DNA from 3 places in the [Roseibacterium] beibuensis genome. Region 3 is predicted to be linked to each of the others. Evidence: riboswitches for the same ligand, from Rfam matches in the RefSeq annotation. Region 3 holds a riboswitch; each other region holds the start of a gene.
The links. A riboswitch is a leader RNA that binds a small molecule or an ion and turns the genes downstream of it on or off. The one in region 3 is predicted to bind cobalamin.

Region 1: another riboswitch for cobalamin. It lies ahead of ABD923_RS12855 (TonB-dependent receptor plug domain-containing protein); the one in region 3 lies ahead of bluB (5,6-dimethylbenzimidazole synthase).
Region 2: another riboswitch for cobalamin. It lies ahead of ABD923_RS00110 (DUF1636 domain-containing protein); the one in region 3 lies ahead of bluB (5,6-dimethylbenzimidazole synthase).

The regions. Positions count from the first base shown of each region.
Region 1 is NZ_BAABHW010000003.1:292,390-299,151, forward strand. Features, by position in the region: gene ABD923_RS12850 (ABC transporter substrate-binding protein) at 1-91, opposite strand, end outside; gene ABD923_RS12855 (TonB-dependent receptor plug domain-containing protein) at 123-1,946, opposite strand; cobalamin riboswitch at 2,087-2,278, opposite strand; gene ABD923_RS12860 (hydantoinase B/oxoprolinase family protein) at 2,422-5,991, opposite strand; gene ABD923_RS12865 (alpha/beta hydrolase) at 6,067-6,762, shown strand, end outside.
Region 2 is NZ_BAABHW010000001.1:21,572-28,333, forward strand. Features, by position in the region: gene cobN (cobaltochelatase subunit CobN) at 1-1,514, opposite strand, end outside; gene cobW (cobalamin biosynthesis protein CobW) at 1,533-2,600, opposite strand; gene ABD923_RS00110 (DUF1636 domain-containing protein) at 2,602-2,997, opposite strand; cobalamin riboswitch at 3,085-3,298, opposite strand; gene cobO (cob(I)yrinic acid a,c-diamide adenosyltransferase) at 3,335-3,943, shown strand; partial or broken gene ABD923_RS00120 (DUF1289 domain-containing protein) at 3,949-4,101, shown strand; gene ABD923_RS00125 (DUF6925 family protein) at 4,226-4,435, shown strand; gene ABD923_RS00130 (cobyric acid synthase) at 4,440-5,888, shown strand; gene ABD923_RS00135 (RidA family protein) at 6,616-6,762, opposite strand, start outside.
Region 3 is NZ_BAABHW010000007.1:537-7,298, reverse strand. Features, by position in the region: gene gdhA (NADP-specific glutamate dehydrogenase) at 1-413, shown strand, start outside; partial or broken gene ABD923_RS19175 (thiamine pyrophosphate-binding protein) at 425-717, shown strand; gene ABD923_RS17380 (hypothetical protein) at 677-838, shown strand; gene ABD923_RS17375 (hypothetical protein) at 839-1,132, shown strand; gene ABD923_RS17370 (hypothetical protein) at 1,205-1,450, shown strand; gene ABD923_RS17365 (CsbD family protein) at 1,481-1,678, shown strand; gene bluB (5,6-dimethylbenzimidazole synthase) at 2,194-2,880, opposite strand; cobalamin riboswitch at 2,924-3,105, opposite strand; gene ABD923_RS17355 (hypothetical protein) at 3,665-4,240, shown strand; gene ABD923_RS17350 (DUF4339 domain-containing protein) at 4,354-4,962, shown strand; gene ABD923_RS17345 (hypothetical protein) at 4,959-5,411, shown strand; gene ABD923_RS17340 (C-terminal helicase domain-containing protein) at 5,532-6,176, shown strand.

The DNA of each region.
Region 1 (6,762 bases), on a different contig from region 3:
GCATCATCGCCAGTTGATCCGTGCACAGGTTCATCGACACGACCCGGGTGGGGGCGTCCGCCCATGCCGATGTAGCGGCGGCGAGGGTCATCCCCGCCGCCACCGCAAGGCGCTTCAAACGATCAGAAGCGCGAGCGCAGGCCAATGTAGAACGCCCTGTCGCTGGTGCCGTAGCCGATTGCCGTCTGGTACTCCTCGTCGAAGACGTTCTCGATCCTCAGGAAGGCCTCCGTGGTGTCGTTGACCGCGTAGCTGAAGGTTGTGTCGACAACGGCATAATCGGGAACGTCAACCGGCGTTCGTTCGTAGTTGGGTGCAGGAAAGACGACGTCTTGCCTGTCAAACTCGAATTGAGCGGTCGTCGCCCAGGTAACACGCTCTGCAATTGCTGCATTGAGACCAAGCACGAGGTTATGGCGCGGCACACGCGGCAGACGATTGCCGGCCCGGTCCTCGGCGTCCGTGTAGGTATAGTTCGCAAAAGCCGACAGGGTGTCGCTCAGCATGTAGTTGGCGGTGAGTTCGTAGCCCTGCGTGGTGCTGGTGCCGGCTACTTGGTTGTAGCCGCCGCCTGAGAAACTGATCAGGTCGTCGATCTCGGTGTAGAAAACGGTCGCGCTAAGGTTCAGGTCGCCGAACGCCTGTTCGATGCCCAATTCGATGCTGCGGCTCTGCTCGGGTTCGAGGTTCGGGTTGCCGTAGAATCCGGAATACAGCTCGTAGAGCGACGGCGCGCGGAAGCCCGATGCAATCGACCCGCGCAAAACAGTGCCTTCTGCCGGGCGCCATGCGCCGGCAAGACGACCAGTGGTTTGTCCGCCGAAAATCGAATGATCGTCATAGCGCAGCGAAGCCGAGAGGTCGAAACCGCTACCCAGTGCCGCGACATATTCGGCAAAGACCGCGGCGGTATCCACGCCGCCGGAATCGGAATCGGCGTCGAACTCTTCCTCGGTCAGATCAAGGCCGAACGTCAGCGTATCGGCCGTGCGTAGGTTGGCGGTGCCGAGATATGAGTATGTCATGCGCTCGCCGAGATAGTCTTCGGTGAAGCCGCCGGGGTAATAACGCTCGGTGCGCGATCCGCTGATGGACAGCTCGTGTTCTATACCGAAGGCGTCAAAATTGGCGTAGGCGCGCAGGCCGGAGCGCTCGCCTTCCTGTTCATCGGCGGTATCGATGGAATCGTCGATCTCGGTAAAGCTGTCGATGTAGAAGGCGCTGAACCCGATGGTCAGAGCCTCGGTGGTCTCAAATTCACCCGCAAGAATGAGGGTGGTGGACTGGTGGCCGTCCTCTTCGGTGTTGCCGTCATTTTCGTCGGCGGCCGAGAAACCCTCTGTCGTCAGTTCCGTGGCGGAGAAGGACAGCGTTCCGCGCTCGAACCGAGTGCCAACGCCGAAATTCAACAGGTAGGTCTCGTAGCTGCCGGCTTCGACGCCGACCGTGACCTCGGTGCCCGGTTCGTCAGGGGCCAAGTCGGAGGTGATGTTCACCACGCCGCCGATGGCTTCGGACCCGTAGATGGAGCCTTGCGAGCCGCGCAGGATTTCGACACGCGTTGCCCCGGTGCCCAGAAGGCTGCCGAAGTCGAACCCGGTCTGGGAGGAGGACGGATCGGTGATATCTATCCCGTTCAGGTAAACGGGTATGTAGGACGTCCCGAGACCACGAATGCGCAGTGTGGTGCTCGACCCGACCGGGCCATTCTGGCTGACTGTGAGGCCGGGCACGGTCGCCAGCGTGTTCGATAGTTGGATATCGCCGGGATAGCGCAATTCTTCGGTCGTCAGCACATCGACCGATACGCCGGTGCGATCCTCTTCGATCTCGGTCAGGCCCGCCGAGAAGATAACCTCATCCAGTTGGAAAAAGGCGTCCTGCGCCAAGGCCGGGTTGCCGGCAACGAGTGCGGAGATGGCGGTCAAAGCCAATCGTTTCGTCATGTATGTCCCTCCTTCGATACCGGTATGGCGGCATTCGGACTCGTTGGTGTATGTCATCGGAGGGGTTCGTCCCTCCGCAGACGGTGCAAATGCGTCACCACTACGGAAGGGTCCGTTGCCCATGGCGCCACCCGCGCCCGGACAGGGTGATCACTTCGGCAGGTCTCCTGACTTCGCGGGTCGTTGCGTGAAACGGGCCTTCCCGGGATGTCCCAGTGGCATGTGCCGTCCACACTCGCCGCTTACAGTTGCGGGGGCAGTCGCGGGATTACACCGCGTTCCCTATTACCCGAACGGTTTGCGCCGTCCGGACCGAAGCGAGTCCCCGGATACGCGCGCCGGGGCATTCAAGCAAGGGTTGAACGCGGCACTTCGGTTCCCGAAACCGAAATGTCACAGGTTTCTGACAGGACTCGCCGGGCGTCCTGTCAGACGATCCTGACCGTGCCGCGCCCTGGAAGGCCGTGTTTTCGGGTCACTTGGGCTGGCCCCAGCCACCGCCACCGGGGGTCAGCATCTCGATCGCATCGCCGATGCCCAGCGCGACTTCGGCATTTCCGGCAAGGCGCTCGCGCGTGCCATCGGCCCGGAGAACCCAGTTTTCCCCGATAGCCCCCTCGCCACCGCCCGCGCGCCCCGGAACAGGCACCTCCCGGTGCGAACAGAGCGTCGTGATCGTCATGGGGTCGAGGAAGCGCAGCACCCGGTGCATCCCCTCTCCACCGCTCCATGCGCCGATGCCGCCCGATCCGCTGCGATGGGCCATGCGCTCAACCCTCACAGGGAAGCGGGTTTCCAGGATCTCTGGATCGGTTGCACGCGTATTCGTCATGTGGACCTGCACGCAGGAGGCGCCATCAAACCCCGGCCCGGCGCCCGCGCCGCCCGCGATGGTTTCGTAATTCTGGATGCGGTCATTGCCCCAGATGAAATTGTTCATGGTCCCCTGGCTGCCCGCGATCACGTCCAGCGCGCCATAGAGGCATTCGGTGATCGCCTGGCTGACCTCGGTGTTGCCCGCGATGACGGCGGCGGGGTGGACCGGGTTGATCATGCTCCCCTCGGGCAGGATGATCTCCAGCGGTTTAAGGCACCCTTCGTTCAACGGGATCTCGCGCCCGACCAGCGTGCGGAAGACATAGAGCACCGCCGCTGTCGCGATGGCCTTGGGGGCGTTGTAGTTGTTGCGATGCTGCGGCGAGGTGCCGGTGAAGTCGATCACCGCGCGGCCTGCCGCCTGATCGACGCGGATATCGACCTTGATCTCGCTGCCATCGTCCAGCGGGTAGGTGCAGGCCCCGTCCTTCAGCGACCCGATCACGCGGCGCACGCTGGCCTCGGCATTGTCCTGCACGTGGCGCATATAGGCCAGAACAGTGTCTAACCCGAAGGTTTCGACCATGTTCTGCACCTCGCGGATGCCGGTCGCGTTGGCGGCCACCTGCGCCTCCAGATCGGCCATGTTCTGGCCGATGTTGCGGCAGGGATAGCGGCCCGAGGCCAGCAGCGCCCGTGTCTCGGCCTCGCGCAGGCGCCCGTTTTCCACCAGTTTGAAATTGTCGATGACGACGCCTTCCTCCTCGATCCGGGTCGAGTCGGGCGGGGCGGATCCGGGGGTCTTGCCGCCGATATCGGCATGGTGGCCCCGGCTGCCGACCCAGAAGACGATCTTTTGCCCGGCCCTGTCGAAAACGGGTGTGATCACGGTCACATCCGGCAGGTGCGTGCCGCCGTTGAAGGGCGCGTTCAGCATATACGCGTCGCCCTCGGCGATCTGTCCGGCGTTCAGGCGCGCGACGGTGCGCACCGCCTCGGACATGGAGCCAAGATGCACCGGCACATGCGGGGCGTTCGCCACAAGGTTGCCATCGGAATCGAACAGCGCGCAGGAGAAGTCGAGCCGTTCCTTGATGTTCACCGAATAGGCCGTGTTTTGCAGTGTCGCGCCCATCTGCTCGGCGATGTTCATGAAAAGGTTGTTGAAAACCTCCAGCATCACCGGGTCGGCCTCGGTCCCAAGGGCATGTTCGGTCGCCTTCGCTTCTGTTCGTTCCAGCAAGAGGTTGCCCAGCTCATCGACCCGCGCCTGCCAGCCCGGTTCGATCATGTTGGTGCCGGTCGCCTCGGTGATCACGGAAGGTCCGGCCACCGTTGTGTCGACAGGCAGGTCGTCTCGGGCGTAAAGGGGCGTGTCATGCTGCGCCCCGGAGAGGTGGACAGAGAGCATATCGCGCGGTGCAGGGTCTTTTTCTGTGGTCGGCAAAGGGGCGTCGGGCGCATCGGTCGACCCGATGGCCTCCACCTCCAGCATTTCGAAGACAAGGTCCCGTTCTGGCGCGGCAAACCCATACCGCGCGCGATGCGCGTCTTCGAAGGCGGCCCGCAAATCGTCGGCACTGCCAAAAGGGACGGCCAGGGCCTGGTGCGAGCCGGCATAGCGCAGATGGGCGCGTCTCTCGATCCGGATGCGGTCGGCCCCGATGCCCTGTTCCGACACCTCGGCGCGGGCTTGGTCCGCCATCTCGGAAAGTCTCTGTTCCGCCTGTGCGAACCGATCCAGGCCTTCATCGAACTGCGCTTCGCGCAGCGCGCGGATATCGGCCAAGCCCATCCCATAGGCCGACAGGACCCCGGCATAGGGATGGAGCATGACAGTCGTCATGCCCAGCGCATCCGCGACGAGGCAGGCATGTTGCCCGCCCGCGCCGCCGAAACTCGCCAGCGCGTATTTCGTCACGTCATAGCCGCGCTGCACGCTGATCTTCTTGATCGCGTTGGCCATGTTCTCGACCGCGATGCGCAGGAACCCCTCGGCGACCTCTTCGGGAGATCGGCCATCTCCGATGTCCTCGGCCAGGGCCGCGAACTTCTCGCGTACGATATCGGCATCCAGCGGCTGATCCGCATTCGGCCCGAACACGGCGGGAAAGTGGCGGGGCGACAGTTTGCCCAGCATCACGTTGCAATCGGTCACGGTCAGGGGCCCGCCGCGCCGGTAGCAGGCCGGGCCGGGGTCGGCGCCCGCGCTTTCGGGACCCACCTGCAAGCGCCCGTCGCGGTAAGACAGGATCGATCCGCCCCCGGCCGCGACCGTGTGGATATGCATCATCGGCGCGCGCATCCGCACGCCCGCGACCTCGGTTTCGAAGCTGCGCTCGTACTCGCCTGCGAAATGGCACACGTCGGTCGAGGTGCCGCCCATGTCGAAGCCGATCAGCTTGTCGAACCCTGCCGCCTGCCCGGTGCGCACCATGCCGACAACGCCGCCCGCGGGCCCCGAGAGGATCGCGTCGCGCCCCTGGAACAGCCGCGCATCGGTCAGCCCGCCATTCGATTGCATGAAGAACAGGTGCTCGCAGCCGCCCCGCCCGAGGTCCAGCGCATCGGCTACCTGGTCGACATAGCGCCGCAGGATCGGTGAGAGATAGGCATCGACCACCGCCGTATCGCCGCGCCCGACCAGCTTGATCAGGCGGCTGGCCTCGTGGCTGGGCGTGACCTGGGTGAACCCCACCTCGCGGGCGATCTCGGCGGCGCGGACCTCGTGCGCAGGGTTCAGGTAGGAATGCATGAAGGCGATGGCGACGGCGCGGATGCCATCGTCATAGGCCTTGGTCAGCGCCGCGCGCACGGCGTCTTCGTCCAGGGGGGTCAGCACCCCGCCCTCGGCATCCAGCCGTTCGGGCACCTCGGTCCCCTGCTCATAAAGCAGCGACGGCAACTGGATGTTCAGATCGAACAGGCGTGGTCGCGCCTGCGTGCCGATGCGCAGCAGGTCCCGAAACCCCTCTGTGATCAGCAGCAGAACGCGCGCGCCCTTGCGCTCCAGCAGGGCATTGGTGGCGACGGTCGTGCCCATCTTGACCGCCTCGATCGGGGCGTCGGACCCCTCCATCAGGCGGCGGACCCCTTCGACGGCGGCATCGGCATAGTGCTCGGGGTTCTCGCTGAGGAGTTTGGTCGTCACCAGCGTGCCATCGGGTCGCCGTCCGACCAGGTCGGTAAAGGTGCCGCCACGATCGACCCAGAATTGCCACTTGCCCATGATGCGCTCCGTTTGCCTGCGTCTTGCTAGCAAACCGCCCTCGGGCTAGCCAGATGCCAGAGTGAGGATCACAGCATGCAGATCACCGATTGGGACGATGCCTATCAGAACGGGGCCTACATCCCCGGGGCCGATGACTTGGTCGCGGGGTGGGCTACCCGCGCGGCAGCCTTCCGCGCCAAGCATTTTGAGGAGGTGCTGAATTACGGGTCCGGCGACCGCCAGTTCCTCGACCTGTATCGACCCGAAACCGCAGCACAGGGTCTGTGCGTAATCGTCCACGGCGGCTATTGGCACAAGTTCGAAGGCCGCGCCTTTGCCCATCTCGCCGCCGGGCCGCAGGCCGCTGGTTATGCCGTGGCGAACGTCACCTACACGCTCGCCCCCGAGGCCCGGATTTCCGAGATCACGCAAGAGATTGCCCATGCCGTCATCGCGGCGGCCAAGGCCGTTCCCGATGGCCCCATTTTCCTGACCGGTCACTCCGCCGGCGGGCATCTGGTCAGCCGCATGGGGTGTCCGGGGGTGCTGCCCGACCCGGTCGCGGACCGGATTGCGCATATCCTGTCGATCTCTGGGGTGCATGACCTTCGCCCCCTGCTGCGCACGGCGATGAACGACACACTCCGCCTCGATGCCGAGGAGGCCGCAGCAGAAAGTCCCGCCCTGTTGACCCCGCGCCCGGGCCTGCGCCTGACCTGCGCGGTCGGGTCCGAGGAACGGCCCGAGTTCCTACGCCAGAACGATCTTCTGGCGAATATCTGGACGGGG
Region 2 (6,762 bases), on a different contig from region 3:
TCGTGGTAGTCTGCATCGCGGGTCTTCGGTGTTCCGCGTTCGGGTTGCAGCGCCACAACCGCGTTGCCGCGCCGAACCGCGGCAAAGGCAAAGCCGTCGGGGCCCGCATCGGCATCGTCTTCGGGCGTCCCCCAGGCGGCGTTCAGATCGTCGCGGAGGCTTGGCGGCAGATGGGCAAGCGCGGCGCGGTATTCTTCCATCGGCCAGTGAATGTGCTGGGTAGCAAGCGCCTCGTGCAGCTCCTTGCCGGGCGCAACCGCGTACCCTGTTCCCGCAAGGTCGCCGAGGATTGCCTCGGCCGATGCCAGCGCGTCGAGCCCCACGGCATGGGCCATGTTCCAGCCGCGACCTGGATAGGTCGAAAGCACGAGTGCCACACGCCGGTCGCCGGGAGCGGTGGTCGACAGCCGATGCCAGGCGACCACACGATCCGCGATGGCGGCGATCCGGCCCGCCTCGGGGGCATGGGCGTATCGAGCGAATTGCAGATGCGCGTCGCGCACTTCAGGTTCCTTGAACGAGGCGACGCCGGCAAAAAGCCTTCCGTCTATTTCAGGCAAGACCACGTGCATGGCGAGATCGGCAGGGGACAAGCCGCGCTCCGCCTCCGTCCAGGCCTCGCGAGTCGAGGTTGCCAGCGCGACCTGAAACACCGGCGCGCCTGCCGCATCGAGGGGTGACCTGCCCGCATCGCCGCGCCCCGAGAAGGAGGTTGCGTTGACGATGGCCGCGGGGCCGAGTGCGCGCACCTGACCCTCCAGCCATTCCCGCGCGCCGGCTGCCTTGAGCGACGATGCGAAGAGGCCGAGCGCGCGGAGCCCACGGTCGCGCAACGCCGCGAACAATGCTTCTATCGGCGCGAGGTCCGCCGCGACCAAATAGGAGCGGTAGAAGACAACCAGCACCAGCGGTGCGCCATCCGTGAAGCGGATTGGGGCCGGGCAGCAGACGCCATCCTCCGGCGTCCAGGCCCCCACCTGCGGCAGGGTTTTCGCCCCCGGCACCGGCCCGGCATAGAGGCCCGCCGCGAGCGCCATCTGCGCCAGCGCAGCCTGAGCCGCCACCGCGCCGCCGGTGTCGCAGAGATGCGCCAGGCGGCGCAGCGTCGACGCAGGCACGGTCGAGACCGCATCGAGCCGCGCATCGGGGCGCCCGTCGGCGGGCAGCACTGCCAGCGCGATACGCTTGGCCCGGGCCAGCGCCTCGATCTGTTGCAACCCATAGAGCCAGTAGGGCACGCCGCCGATAAGGCGGATCAGGATGCCCTTGGCCCCCTCGAGCGTCCGCTCGACATAGGTATCGACCGACAGTGGATGCTTCAGCGCGGCGATATTGGCGAGCCGCAGCGTCGGCAGGCAGCCGTCCGGGCCGCCGCCCCGATGCCACCCCGCCGCGAAGGCCCCGAGGTCGCTGTCGGAAAACGACAACACGACGAGATCCGCGGGCGACTGCCCCAGATCGGTTGGCGTTTCGGTTTCCTCCAACCCATGGCTTTCGCGGAAGATGACATGCATTCAGGCCGGTGCCTCGCGTTACTCCGCGGCTTGCGCGCCGGACACGAGAAGACCCCGGATCGCGTCGGCGTCGATATCGTGATGTTCGGCGATGACCACAAGCCGCCCGCGCCGCCCTTCGCCGGTCGCCCAGGGCCGGTCGTACTGGTGGCGCACCCGCGCGCCCACCGCCTGCACCAGAAGGCGCATGGGCTTGCCCGCGACCGCCGCGTAACCCTTGACCCGCAGGATGTTCCGGCGCTCGGCCAGCGCCTCGATTCGCGCGACCAGGTCCACGGGGGCCGCGATTTCGGGGATGTCGATTACGACGCTGTCAAAATCGTCGTGCTCGTGGTCGTCGTGGTCGTCGTGATGGCTGGGCCGCGCGTCCATGTCGTCTTCGGCGGCCGCTTCCAGCCCGAGGATCACCCGCGGATCGACGGCGCCCTCGGCCACCTCGATGACCGGCAGGGGGCGCGGTGCCTCGGCCTCGATCACGGCGCGGGCTTTGGCCACGCCCTCGGGTCCGGCGAGGTCGGGCTTGGTCAGAAGCACGATGTCGGCGCAGGAGATCTGGTCCTCGAACACCTCCGACAAAGGCGTTTCGTGGTCGATGCTCTCGTCCGCGAAGCGCTGCACCTCTACCGCCGCGACATTGGGCGCGAAGCGACCCGCCGCGACGGCCTCGGCATCGGCCAGCGCGATGACCCCGTCCACCGTGATCTTCGAGCGGATGTCGGGCCAGTCGAACGCCTTTAGCAGCGGCTTCGGCAGCGCCAGGCCCGAGGTCTCGATCAGGATGTGATCGGGGCGCGGATCAAGCGCCATCAGCGCCTCGATCGTCGGGATGAAATCGTCGGCCACGGTGCAGCAGATGCAGCCGTTGGCTAGCTCCATAATGTTTTCCGCCGGACAATCGGGGATTGCACACCCTTTCAGGATCTCGCCATCCACACCTACTTCGCCGAACTCGTTCACGACGACGGCAAGACGCTTGCCGCCCGGGTTCTTCATCAGCTGAGTGATCAGCGTCGTCTTGCCGGAGCCAAGGAAGCCGGTGATCACGGTGACGGGGAGTTTTTCGAGATTGCTTTTGGGGCTGGCCATGTCAGGTCTCTCCGAGGTTGCACGCGGGAGGGTCGAGGGGCGGGATGCGCGCAATGCAGTTCTTGCGGAAGTGTTCGGGGCGTTCGCGCCACGGCACGAGACCGTCCAGCGTGGCGGCGTATTTCTGGGCGCCGTCCTGAATCGTGTCCGGATGATCCAGTGGGTCGATGTTCCCATAGACGTAGGTCCAGCGCCCAGGTCCACGGAGCGCGATGGTGCAGCCCTGCGAACAATTCGACAGGCATTCGACCGGTCTGGTGGTCACGCCATCAAGGCCTGACTCGCTCAGTCGACGAAAGAGTGTCGCGCCGGGGCGCTCGGCCTCTTCCGGCACGTCGTGCCCCTGACGGCAGCGGATACAGACGAGGAGTTCCACTCGGGATGACGGGTGCGCCATGCATACTTCCACTTGTTGGGCGGACGCGGGCACGGAGCGGAAGAACGGCCAACACGCCGTCAGTCCGACACCGGAGCACCCCGCCCGGGTTCAGTCTTCGCGCTGGCAGGTCTCCCGGCTTGCGGATGTCAGGTGTTACCCTGTCGGTCGCCCGGCCTTCCCGACCTGTCACAGGTCAGTGGCTTTCGGGCGACCTCTCCGGTCACGGTCGCGGGGGCGGCTGCGGTTCGGTCCATTCTTGCGGACCTCGCACATTCCCTTTTCACCTGATAGGTCAGGCACCAGCATGGTCAGATGCTCAGGCCTGTCCACTCGTGTCAAGCTGCCAGGAGTTCCCATGGAAGATGTAACCCGTCGCCACAACGAGAAGAAAAAGCGGATCAAGGCCGCGCGCGACAAAATGATGAAGGAAAAAAACAAAGAAAAGGGCCTGGTCATCGTCCTTACCGGGCCGGGAAAGGGTAAGTCATCCTCTGGTTTCGGAATGGTCATGCGCTGCATCGCCCATGGCATGCCCTGCGCGGTCGTCCAGTTCATCAAAGGCGATCGCGAGATTGGCGAGAAGACGTTCCTGCGCGATCGGTTCGCCAGCGAATGCAAATTCTTCGTTTCCGGTGAAGGTTTCACTTGGGAAACGCAAGATAGGGAGCGCGACATCGCAGCCGCCCGGAACGGCTGGCAGATCGCTAAGGAACAGATCCTCGACCCCGAGATCCAATTCGTGCTGCTGGACGAGATCAACATTGCATTGCGCTACGACTACCTCGATGTCCACGAGGTGGTTGAATTCCTTCTAGAGCAGAAACCCCACATGACCCATGTCTGCCTGACGGGCCGCAACGCCAAACCCGAATTGCTAGAGGTGGCAGATCTGGTGACCGAGATGACGTTGGTGAAGCATCCGTTTCGGGATGGTATCAAGCCTCAAAAGGGTGTGGAATTCTAATGAACATGGCAGCCAGGCGCCCTCCGGCAAGCCCCTGTACCGGCGTCCGCGCGACCGACGAAGCAAAACGCCTTTGCACCGGCTGCGTTCGCGCGCTGGACGAGATCGCCGTCTGGAGTGGTGCCAGCGACGACGATCGCGCGGGCGTCTGGGCGGCGCTGGACGCGCGCGCGGCGACCATGGGCCTATCGGTCCGGCGTCTCGACTGGCAGGGTGAGCGCCTTCTCGACGAAGTCGAGGCGCGCTTCGCCGGGTCCTCGGGCACCTTCGTCGCGGGCGTCTATGGTGCTGTGCCCGAAGCCCGTCCGCGTGATCGAGGCACCCTGGCTGCGGGCCGAGGTCGATGCGATCATCCCGCTTGCCGGTGGCACCGCACCCGACGGCCCGCACACCCACCTGCTCCCGGACCGCATCGCGCAGGGCTTCGATACGCCGCCGACTGTGCCGCTGCCGAAGGGCTACGTTCTGTCCGCGCTCTTCTATTCCGGTTGAAGCGATGCCCCGCGCGCTGATGATCCAGGGCACCGGCAGCAACGTCGGCAAGTCGCTCCTCGTCGCCGGCCTCTGTCGCACGGCGAGAAACCGCGGCCTTTCAATCGCGCCCTTCAAGCCGCAGAACATGTCGAACAATGCCGCTGTTACCGCCGATGGCGGCGAGATCGGGCGGGCGCAGGCATTGCAGGCTTTGGCGTCGGGCCTGCCGCTTCATACCGACATGAACCCGGTGCTGCTGAAGCCCGAAACGGATGTCGGCGCGCAGGTGATCGTGCAGGGGCGGCGGCTCACCACCGCGAAGGCGCGGGACTACCAGTGCCTGAAGCCACAGCTTCGCGACAAGGTGCTGGAAAGCTTCCACCGTCTCAAATCCGCCCATGACCTTGTGCTCGTTGAGGGCGCGGGTAGCCCGGCCGAGGTCAACCTGCGCGCAGGCGACATCGCCAACATGGGCTTTGCGCGGGCGGCGGACGTCCCCGTGATCCTGGCAGGCGACATCGATCGGGGCGGCGTGATCGCGCAGATCGTCGGCACGCAGGTGGTGATCGACCCTGCCGATGCCGCGATGATCGCGGGCTTCCTCATCAACCGCTTCCGGGGTGACCCGTCGCTGTTCGACGACGGCTACCGGGCGATCGAGGGCTTGACCGGCTGGCGCGGCTACGGTGTCTGCCCCTGGTTCCCCGACGCCTGGAAGTTGCCGGCCGAGGACGCGCTGGATCTCTCTGCACCCCGGCGCGAGACGGGGCTTCACGTCGTGTGTCTGTCGCTCAGCCGGATCGCGAATTTCGACGATCTCGACCCGCTGGCGCAGGAACCCGGCGTGCGGCTGACGATGCTCGGCCCCGGCCGCGCGATCCCGGGCGACGCGGACCTGGTGATCCTGCCGGGCACGAAATCGACGCGGGGCGATCTGGCCTTTCTGCGTGCGCAGGGCTGGGATGTGGACCTTGCCGCCCATGTCCGGCGCGGGGGGCATGTGCTGGGCATCTGCGGAGGCTACCAGATGCTGGGGCGCGAGGTGGCGGATCCGGAGGGGATCGAGGGACCGGCGGGGGCCGATCCTGGGCTCGGATTGCTCGATGTGTCGACGGTCATGACCCCGAAAAAGCGGCTGACCAAGGTTGGGGCGATCCATGTGTCAAGCGGCACGCAGTTTCGCGGCTACGAGATCCATATCGGCGAGACGGACGGCCCCGACCGCGCCCGGCCCTTTGCCCATGTGGACGATGCCCCGGAAGGCGCGGTCAGCGGCAACCGGCGCATCGCGGGAAGCTACCTGCACGGCATGTTCCGCGATGACGCGTTTCGTGCGGCGTTTTTGTCGGACTTTGGCGTGGTCTCCTCCAATACAGGCTACGAGTCCGGAGTGGAGGAGACGCTCGACGCACTCGCCGCCCATCTCGAGGCGCATCTCGACGTGGACGGTTTACTCTTCGCTGCCCGATAGGGCTGCCTCCAGTCGCGCCGGCACGGCTTTGTCCCCCGGCAGCCAAAGATGCAGCCAGCCCGCGCTGTTGGGGAAGACCCGTGACCAGATTGCAGCACGTGCCAGTTGCGCCTGTGCGGCGACGGGCCCGCCCGTCCCGTGGGTCCGAAACAGCGCCGTGCCGTCCACAAGGCGCCAAACACCGCAAGCGGCCGGCGAAACACGAGACCGAACAGCAGGCCAGTAAGCCGCGTGGGGATCAGCTTCGCAACCCGATATGGCGAAAGGACCGTATACGGCCCGGCCAAGGGGGCACTCCTCGCGCAGATGGCGCAATCACCATACCAAACCCTGGAAAGATCGACCGAATGGCCAGGACCTATGAACTCATCCTCGCAAAGCCCCCCGCGCCCCTCGGATCGGAGCCGACGGACCTGAAGGCCTTCGGTTTTTGCTGAGGGCCGGTATGGTTGCTCATCCTCGAGAGCCTTTTCGGTGAGTTGCGGGTCTATGTCAGGTGCGGCAACGGCCGGCTGCGGCAGCGTCTTCGCGATGCCGAATGGGACGCCATGCTTACGTGCGAAGACTGCGGCGGGCGAAGCCCAGGTGCCCAATCCCTTGGCGGCGGCCTGAACAACCTCTGCGGCGCATGCCGCAGGAGGTTGAGGCAGTCAGGGCCGTGTCCACGGTTGATCGCAGGCGTCGGCGGAGTGGTTGACCTGCCTGCCCTGCCACGGGGGCGCAGCCGTCAGCCGCCCTGCGGCGCAGGCGGGGCCAGCAGGGAGGCCGTGACCTCGACCAGCACCGGGGCGTTGCGCGGCAGGCTGCGCACGCCGATCACTGACCGCGCATGGCGGCCCGGATCGCCGAGCATCTCAATCAGGCATGTCGAGGC
Region 3 (6,762 bases):
GGGATCACGAGGCCGATATCGCGCTGCCCTGTGCCACCCAGAACGAGGTGGATGAGGAGATGGCAAAACGCATCGTCGACAACGGTGCGAAGATCCTGGCCGAAGGCGCCAACATGCCGCTGACCGCCGTCGCGCGGGAGGTGATCGAGAACGCCGACCTGCACCACGCGCCGGGCAAGGCATCGAATGCGGGGGGCGTGGCCGTCTCGGGGCTGGAGATGAGCCAGAACAGCCATCGCCGCTTTTCCACCGCCGCGGAGGTCAATGGCGAGTTGAAGCAGATCATGCGGGGCATCCATGACCGCGTCGCCGCCGAAGGCAGGCAGAGTGGCCGGATCGACTATGCCCGCGCGGCCAACATCGCCGGGTTCCGCAAGGTCGCGCAGGCCATCGCCGCGATGGGCGCGATCTGAGGGGGCAGGTGATGACAGGTGCAGAGCTTTTCGTCGAATGCCTTGTCGCGGGCGGGATCGACACGGTCTACGCGCTTCCCGGCGAGGAAACGACCGACCTGATGGACGCGCTGGCGGCGTCGAAGATCGACATCGTGTTATGCCGCCACGAACAGGGGGCCACCTTCATGGCCGCCTGACGGGGCGGCCCGCGGCCTGTCTGGCCACGCTCGGGCCCGGGGCGTCGAACCTTGTTACCGGGCTGGCCGATGCCACGCTCGATCATGCGCCCGTTTTGGCGATCACGGGGCAGGGCGGCGGATGACCTGGCGGCCCTGTTGCAGGGCACCGGGATGCCGATGGCAAGCAGCTTCAAGGCCAAGGGCATCTTGCCCGCGCATCACCCTCAGAACCTCGGGGCCTTCGGCCTTCCGGCCGAAGATTAGGTGGATCATGCCATCCACAGTGCCGATCTGCTTGTCTGTATCGGGCTGGACCCGGTGGAATACCCCTTGGGCAAGCTGACGGATGAGGCCCGGATCGACGCGCTCTCCTTGTCAGACACAAGCGTGCCGCGCGATGCCGGGTGGCATCTGGGGGCCGAGGCCGTCGGGGACCTTGCCGCCGGATTGCGACACACGGCATGCGAAACGGATGACGACCTGGCGAAGCATTGCGGCGACCGCCCTGCAAGGCAGCTCATCACGGTGCCGGTCAAATACAGCGGAACCTTCGCGTGACCCCTGCCCGTCGGGAACCTTTGACGGGGCATCCGTGTTGAGTGTCCAGAACCGCAACACAGGAGCTAAGCCATGAAAACCGCACCTATTCTTGGTATCGCTGTCGCCGCAATCGTCGCCATCGGCGCCGCCGTCTACCTTGTCGATATCGACCAGACCGAAGAGGCCGCGCTGCCGGAAATCTCGGTCGAAGGCGGCAACATGCCCGAGTTCGAGGCCGAGACCGGGGATATCGAGGTCGGCGAGACCGAAGTGACCGTTCCCACGCTCGAGATCGAGCCGCCGGAAGAAGACACCGATCTCGCCCAGAACCAGTAATCAAGTCTTACCGCTGATAGGAGAATGACGATGAACCGCGACCAGATCGAAGGCAAATGGACCGAGATCAAGGGCCAGCTGCGTGAACACTACGGCGAGCTGACCGACAACGATCTCGAAGAAGCCAAGGGCGACCGCGAACAGATGGAAGGCGTGCTTCAGCAGAAGCTGGGCCAATCCAAGGAAGAGGTTCGCAAGACGGTCGACGATATTCTGGCCAAGGTCTGATTGACCTGCAGACCCACCACAAGACGCCCTGCGTGAAATCGCGGGGCGTTTTGAGTCTGAGAAAGGACCAAAGACCGGCGTCCACTCACCTTGCCGATTTGGACCCAGAGGGATCTTGCCGCTGTCCGGACGATCCGCAAACGCACGTGCGGACAGATGCGCAAACAACCTGCCTGAGACGGTCCGCGTCGATGCGCGGCAGCCTGTCATACCGGACGGCGAGGAGAAACAGAGGTTTCACGACGGTTATCCGGTGTTGTCCGCTTACGTCTCAAGAAAGGCCGCCAATCATTCGGGTCGAGGGCATGTTCGGCTCCATTCTTTGCAATGGAACCGGAGGTTGGCGAACTTTACGGTCTTCCGGGCGAATAAGTACGCGATCTCACCCCCTTGGTTGGCGGTATCGGAGGTGCAACAGACGGCAGCGCACACGTATTTTTTGTTGCAGCAAGAGGATGCGGAGGTGGACTTCATGCTGGGCGGCAGGGCCCCAAGCCCCACCGCCGCGTTGTGGTTCAGTGGTCCTCTTGCCAGATCTCATCCATTACGACCGCGTCCAATGGCAGGCGTTGGCGCCAGCCCTTGAGGGCCAGTTCGGGCGCGGGATAGAAGTCATCCACAAACCCGACACACAGGTAGGCCACGATCGCCACGTGGTCGGGCAGCGCGAGGATCCGGCGCAGGTCGGGCTCGTTGTAGATGCTGACCCAACCCACGCCGACATTCTCGGCGCGCGCGGCAAGCCACAGGTTCTGAACCGCGCAAACCGAGGAATAGAGATCCATCTCGGGGTTGTGGGTACGGCCCAGAACCACCGGCCCGCAGCGGTCGCGGTCGCAGGTGACGGCGATGTTCAGCGGCGCTTTCAGGATGCCTTCGAGCTTGAGGCCGCGATAGGTGCTGCGGATACCCTCTGGGAACATCGCCTCGGCCTCGGCATTCGCGGCCTCGAAGACGCGATGCACGGCGCGGCGACGCTCGAGGTCACGGATGAGAATGAAATTCCACGGTTGCATGAACCCCACGGACGGCGCGTGATGGGCGGCGTCGAGGATGCGCCGCAGGACGTCGTCGGGGATCGGGTCGGGGCGGAACTCGTCGCGCACGTCTCGGCGGTTGCGGATCAGGTCGTGGATCGTGTCGCGGTCTTCTGGGGTAAAGCGGCGCGCGGATGCGGGCGCCGCCGGGGCGGTGTCGGGCATGGTGGCCCTCCTGGTTTGACAGCGCCGCCTCGGGTTCCACGCGGGGCGGCCATCTTGCCGGGCCGGTCTTCTGGCTTCGGGTCATCTGCGCGCAGGCGCCTTCCCGGATCGCTCCAGTGGCATCGTGCCTGCGGCATCCCCGTCACAGCGGCGGGCCCGCGCCGGTATTGCACCGACTTCCCGATTCTCCCCGGCTTGGCGGGGCACCCGGCGGACGCTGCATAAGCGGGCGAGCGGCGGCAGGCAAGATGCGCGCGATATCGCAAAGCCCCATCAGTCCGTGACCTTAACGAAGTAACGGACGAAGGTCGAAATCCTATTCACCCGGCTACACCACAAGCCGGCTTCGAAGCAGTTGCGCTTGCGTGGCCCATCGGCGCAAACGATAAAGTGCCGCGCGCTGCCGCCGCCACGGCCCTCCTCAAACTGGCCAAGATGGTTTCCGCACCTCAGAAGCCGTCAACGGTCTGACATCAAGGGCCTTCACGCCGTTGTTCCCGGTTGCCTCAACACCGAAGCGGACATTCCGCCAAAATCACCCAGTTGAGCCATACGTGGTCTACATAGGGGGCGGAAAGCGGAAGTTCGCTGCGGTGAAGATTGTGCCACACAGCCAAGCTAGAAGCCGACATCCAGAGCAGACCAAGATCAAAGCGTACCGGAATGACACAGGTCCCGAGTGAAGTCGCGGTACTTCGCATGAGAAGCGGGAAGAAGTGCGGCTGGGCGAAACTGCTGTGCGCCGCAATACGTTTCCCATCCGAGGCTCGTCTGGGCCCTCGGCATGATGTACCTCGATCATGAAGGCGACCAGCGGCTTTGCCTGCTCAGCCTGAGCATCGATCCGCTTGCGCTCGCGACCGGGCTGGAGAACCGCGATGCCGTGACCCGGTTCGCCAAGGGCCTCTATCGCAACCCCACCGGCATCATCGAACGCGCCATGCAGGCTGCCGCGAACGGGCGGAAGGGATACCGGCTCGTCACCCGTGAGAAGATCAGGGGTCGAACCTTGGCCGGAAGCTTCGATTGCCCCTCACCGATGCTTGTGAGCGAGGCGCGGGATCGACGCACCCTCCCCGATGCGCAGGAGCCCGGCCCAGAAGAGGGCAAGACCTCCTTCTTCGACCCCGATATCCGCAAGGCGATCCTGAAGATCGACGAGAGCAGATCCATCCGCAAGCCGCGCTACGAGAGCGAGGAGGAGCGCGCCGAGAAAGAGCGGGACATGATGGAGCGCATGCATATCGAGACCGGTCCGGCCAGCGCGATGATCCTGCGCGATCTCTTCGGTTACGAAAGCGGGTTCCGCGTTCTTGGCGACATGATGCCCGACGAGGAGCCAGAACACCCTGCCTTTTGACGACGCAAACCGGCAACACCCGTGTCCAATCGGGGCCGACCTCCAGGCGCAAGCCTTTCAGATCGGCAACGCGGAGACAAAAATTGCCCGTGACAACCATGAGGAACGACAACATGAATGACGATCGACAAGACGGCGCCCTGCCGGCCACCCGGTCGGCCGACGCACCGCCAACCGCACCACCCCACCCCCTGGATGGCCAGTGGTTCATGCGCGTCGATGGGCGCGACTACGGCCCCTATACCGGCCACCAGCTCAAGGCCTTTGCCGAGGATGGCCGTCTTGAGCCGGACACGGAGATCCGCCGGGAGGCCAGCGCGGAATGGGTTGCTGCCGAGATGGATGTCGCGATCCGGAAGTTTTTCCAGCCGGCGCCTGTGCCCCAGCCCGGGCCGGAGCCGCAGGTCGCGACCGCAAGCGATCGCAGTACGGTCGTCCAGGTCACCAATACCTTTCAACAGCCCGCGGCGCTGGTGGATCCGGGCGCAAACAAGTCGCCCGGGCTGGCGCTCTTGCTGTCCTTCCTTTTCGTCGGACTTGGCCAGTTCTATAACGGCGATGTCGGCAAGGGCTTCCTGATGATCCTGGGCTGCATTCTGCTCTGGCTCGTCTTCCTCGGTTGGATCATCAACATCTGGTCGATGATCGACGCCTACACCAAGGCCAAGGAGCTCCGCGATCGCCACCAGGCCTACATTGCGGCACAGACGCGGCCGGCATGACCCGCCAGGGGAAGCGAACCTGCCCGACCTGCCTTGGCCTGGGTCTCGCACGGGAGCGGTGCCCGACCTGCGGACGTGCTGCGGCCGGCCAAGCGATCGGAAGCCTGAGGCTGCCCCCGTGGCTCGACAGAAGGTTGACGTCCTGGCTTGTCGATCGGGAGATCCACGAGATCGCTCTCGTTCCGGCCCTCATCCCCCTTCTGCCGCCCATGCCGGTTCTCGCCCTGGCCGCTTTCGGACTGAAGGCGCGCTCAGCCGACCTGCGCGCGCATCTGTGGACCTGGCGTTTCGTCCTCGTCGCAGCCATCGTGAACCTGATCCTGTCGGTCTGGCTTCTGTCCGAGATCTCCGAAACGGTATGGGGCCTCATTCTCGGTTTCTGGAGCACGCTTCCTGATCTGCTCCGGGAACCGGCGGAAGGGACGAGATCGATCCCGGTGGCAGCCTGACAGTAAAGGGCCGCCTGAAAGAGCGGCTTACTGCCTTGGGATCCTTAACGCTAAAAGCTCGCGCGCATCGACATCCCTTGTCGCCTTAACTCGTCCCGGGCAGCGCTCGTCATTGACCTCATGGCCCGCATCCCGAAAGACAGATCGGATTTCCAGGAAATCGCCCGGGTGCGACGCAACCTCGGCGACGTGAAGGCACCCTATGCGACCGCGGCCCTTATCGAGGAGCTGCGCCAATGGGAACTGGCTTTCATGGATACGCAGGAGCGGCCGAAGATGGTCATCTTCGCGCACCACAAGTCGGTGATCGAGACGATAAAGGCCCAGATCGAAGCCGTTTTCCCGGGATCCGTCTTGACGTTCGACGGCTCCACAAAGTCGAGAAAATGTCAGCCGACTGTCGACGCCCTCCAGCAGGACGAGAGCAAGCGGGTAATGATCCTGTCACGCTCGGGCATCAAAGGGATCACGCTCATCCGCGCCAACGTGATGCGCACCGTCGAGCCTGACTGGAACCCCGCTGACATGATCCAGCTTGAAGACCGGATGTGGCGGACCGGCCATACGCAGAACTGCGATGTCGGCTACATGTTCATTCCCGGCACGCTCGATGGTCGCATGGGCAAGTCGATCCTCACGAAGATGGAGAGCGACGAGCGCACCATGAACAAGCCGAAGCTGACACTGGAGGCAGAGCAGGCGACGCCGGCCGAACCCGAGGTTGCTCCGGACGGGGCGGATCTTCCGCTCTTCGCAAGCGCGTGAAGAAGGCCCGGCCCGGAACGACCGCAAGGATGTCGATCATCACCAGGTTGAAGATGCCGCAGGCGGCCACGAGCAGGGGAATGATGCCGGCAGCCGGATCCAGGGTGGCGGCGGACGGGCCGAAGACCACGATCACGACCTGGGACGCGAGCCAGCCGATGAACAGGGCTTCGGCAAGCGCGGTGTCCTGGAACCTGCGGCAGAACACGGCGAAGTAGGCTGCGAAAGAGAGGAAAAAGACCCCGAGAAAGCCGAAGAAGACGAGGTAAGGATTGCCGGAGATCGTGAAATCGGCAGGCATGAAGAGACCGATGGAGACCACGATCGAGGTGATCGCGTAGACCAGGATGAACTCGAGCCGCCCCGCGGGGCTCTCGAATGACAAAAGACGCTGCAAGATCGACACGGTCATCTCCTCGGTCTGACTATGGTCCTGGTTCGCTCGAGCCTGGTCGATGGGCGATGATACCACCTTCACATCCCAAAGCGGTGATGTCGACACCCGGTCCGAATGAATCTCCACTGTCCGGCATGGAAGAAGGCTCCAGGCGGGCTATGGCCCTCAGGGTTCAAGCACGTCCTCGAC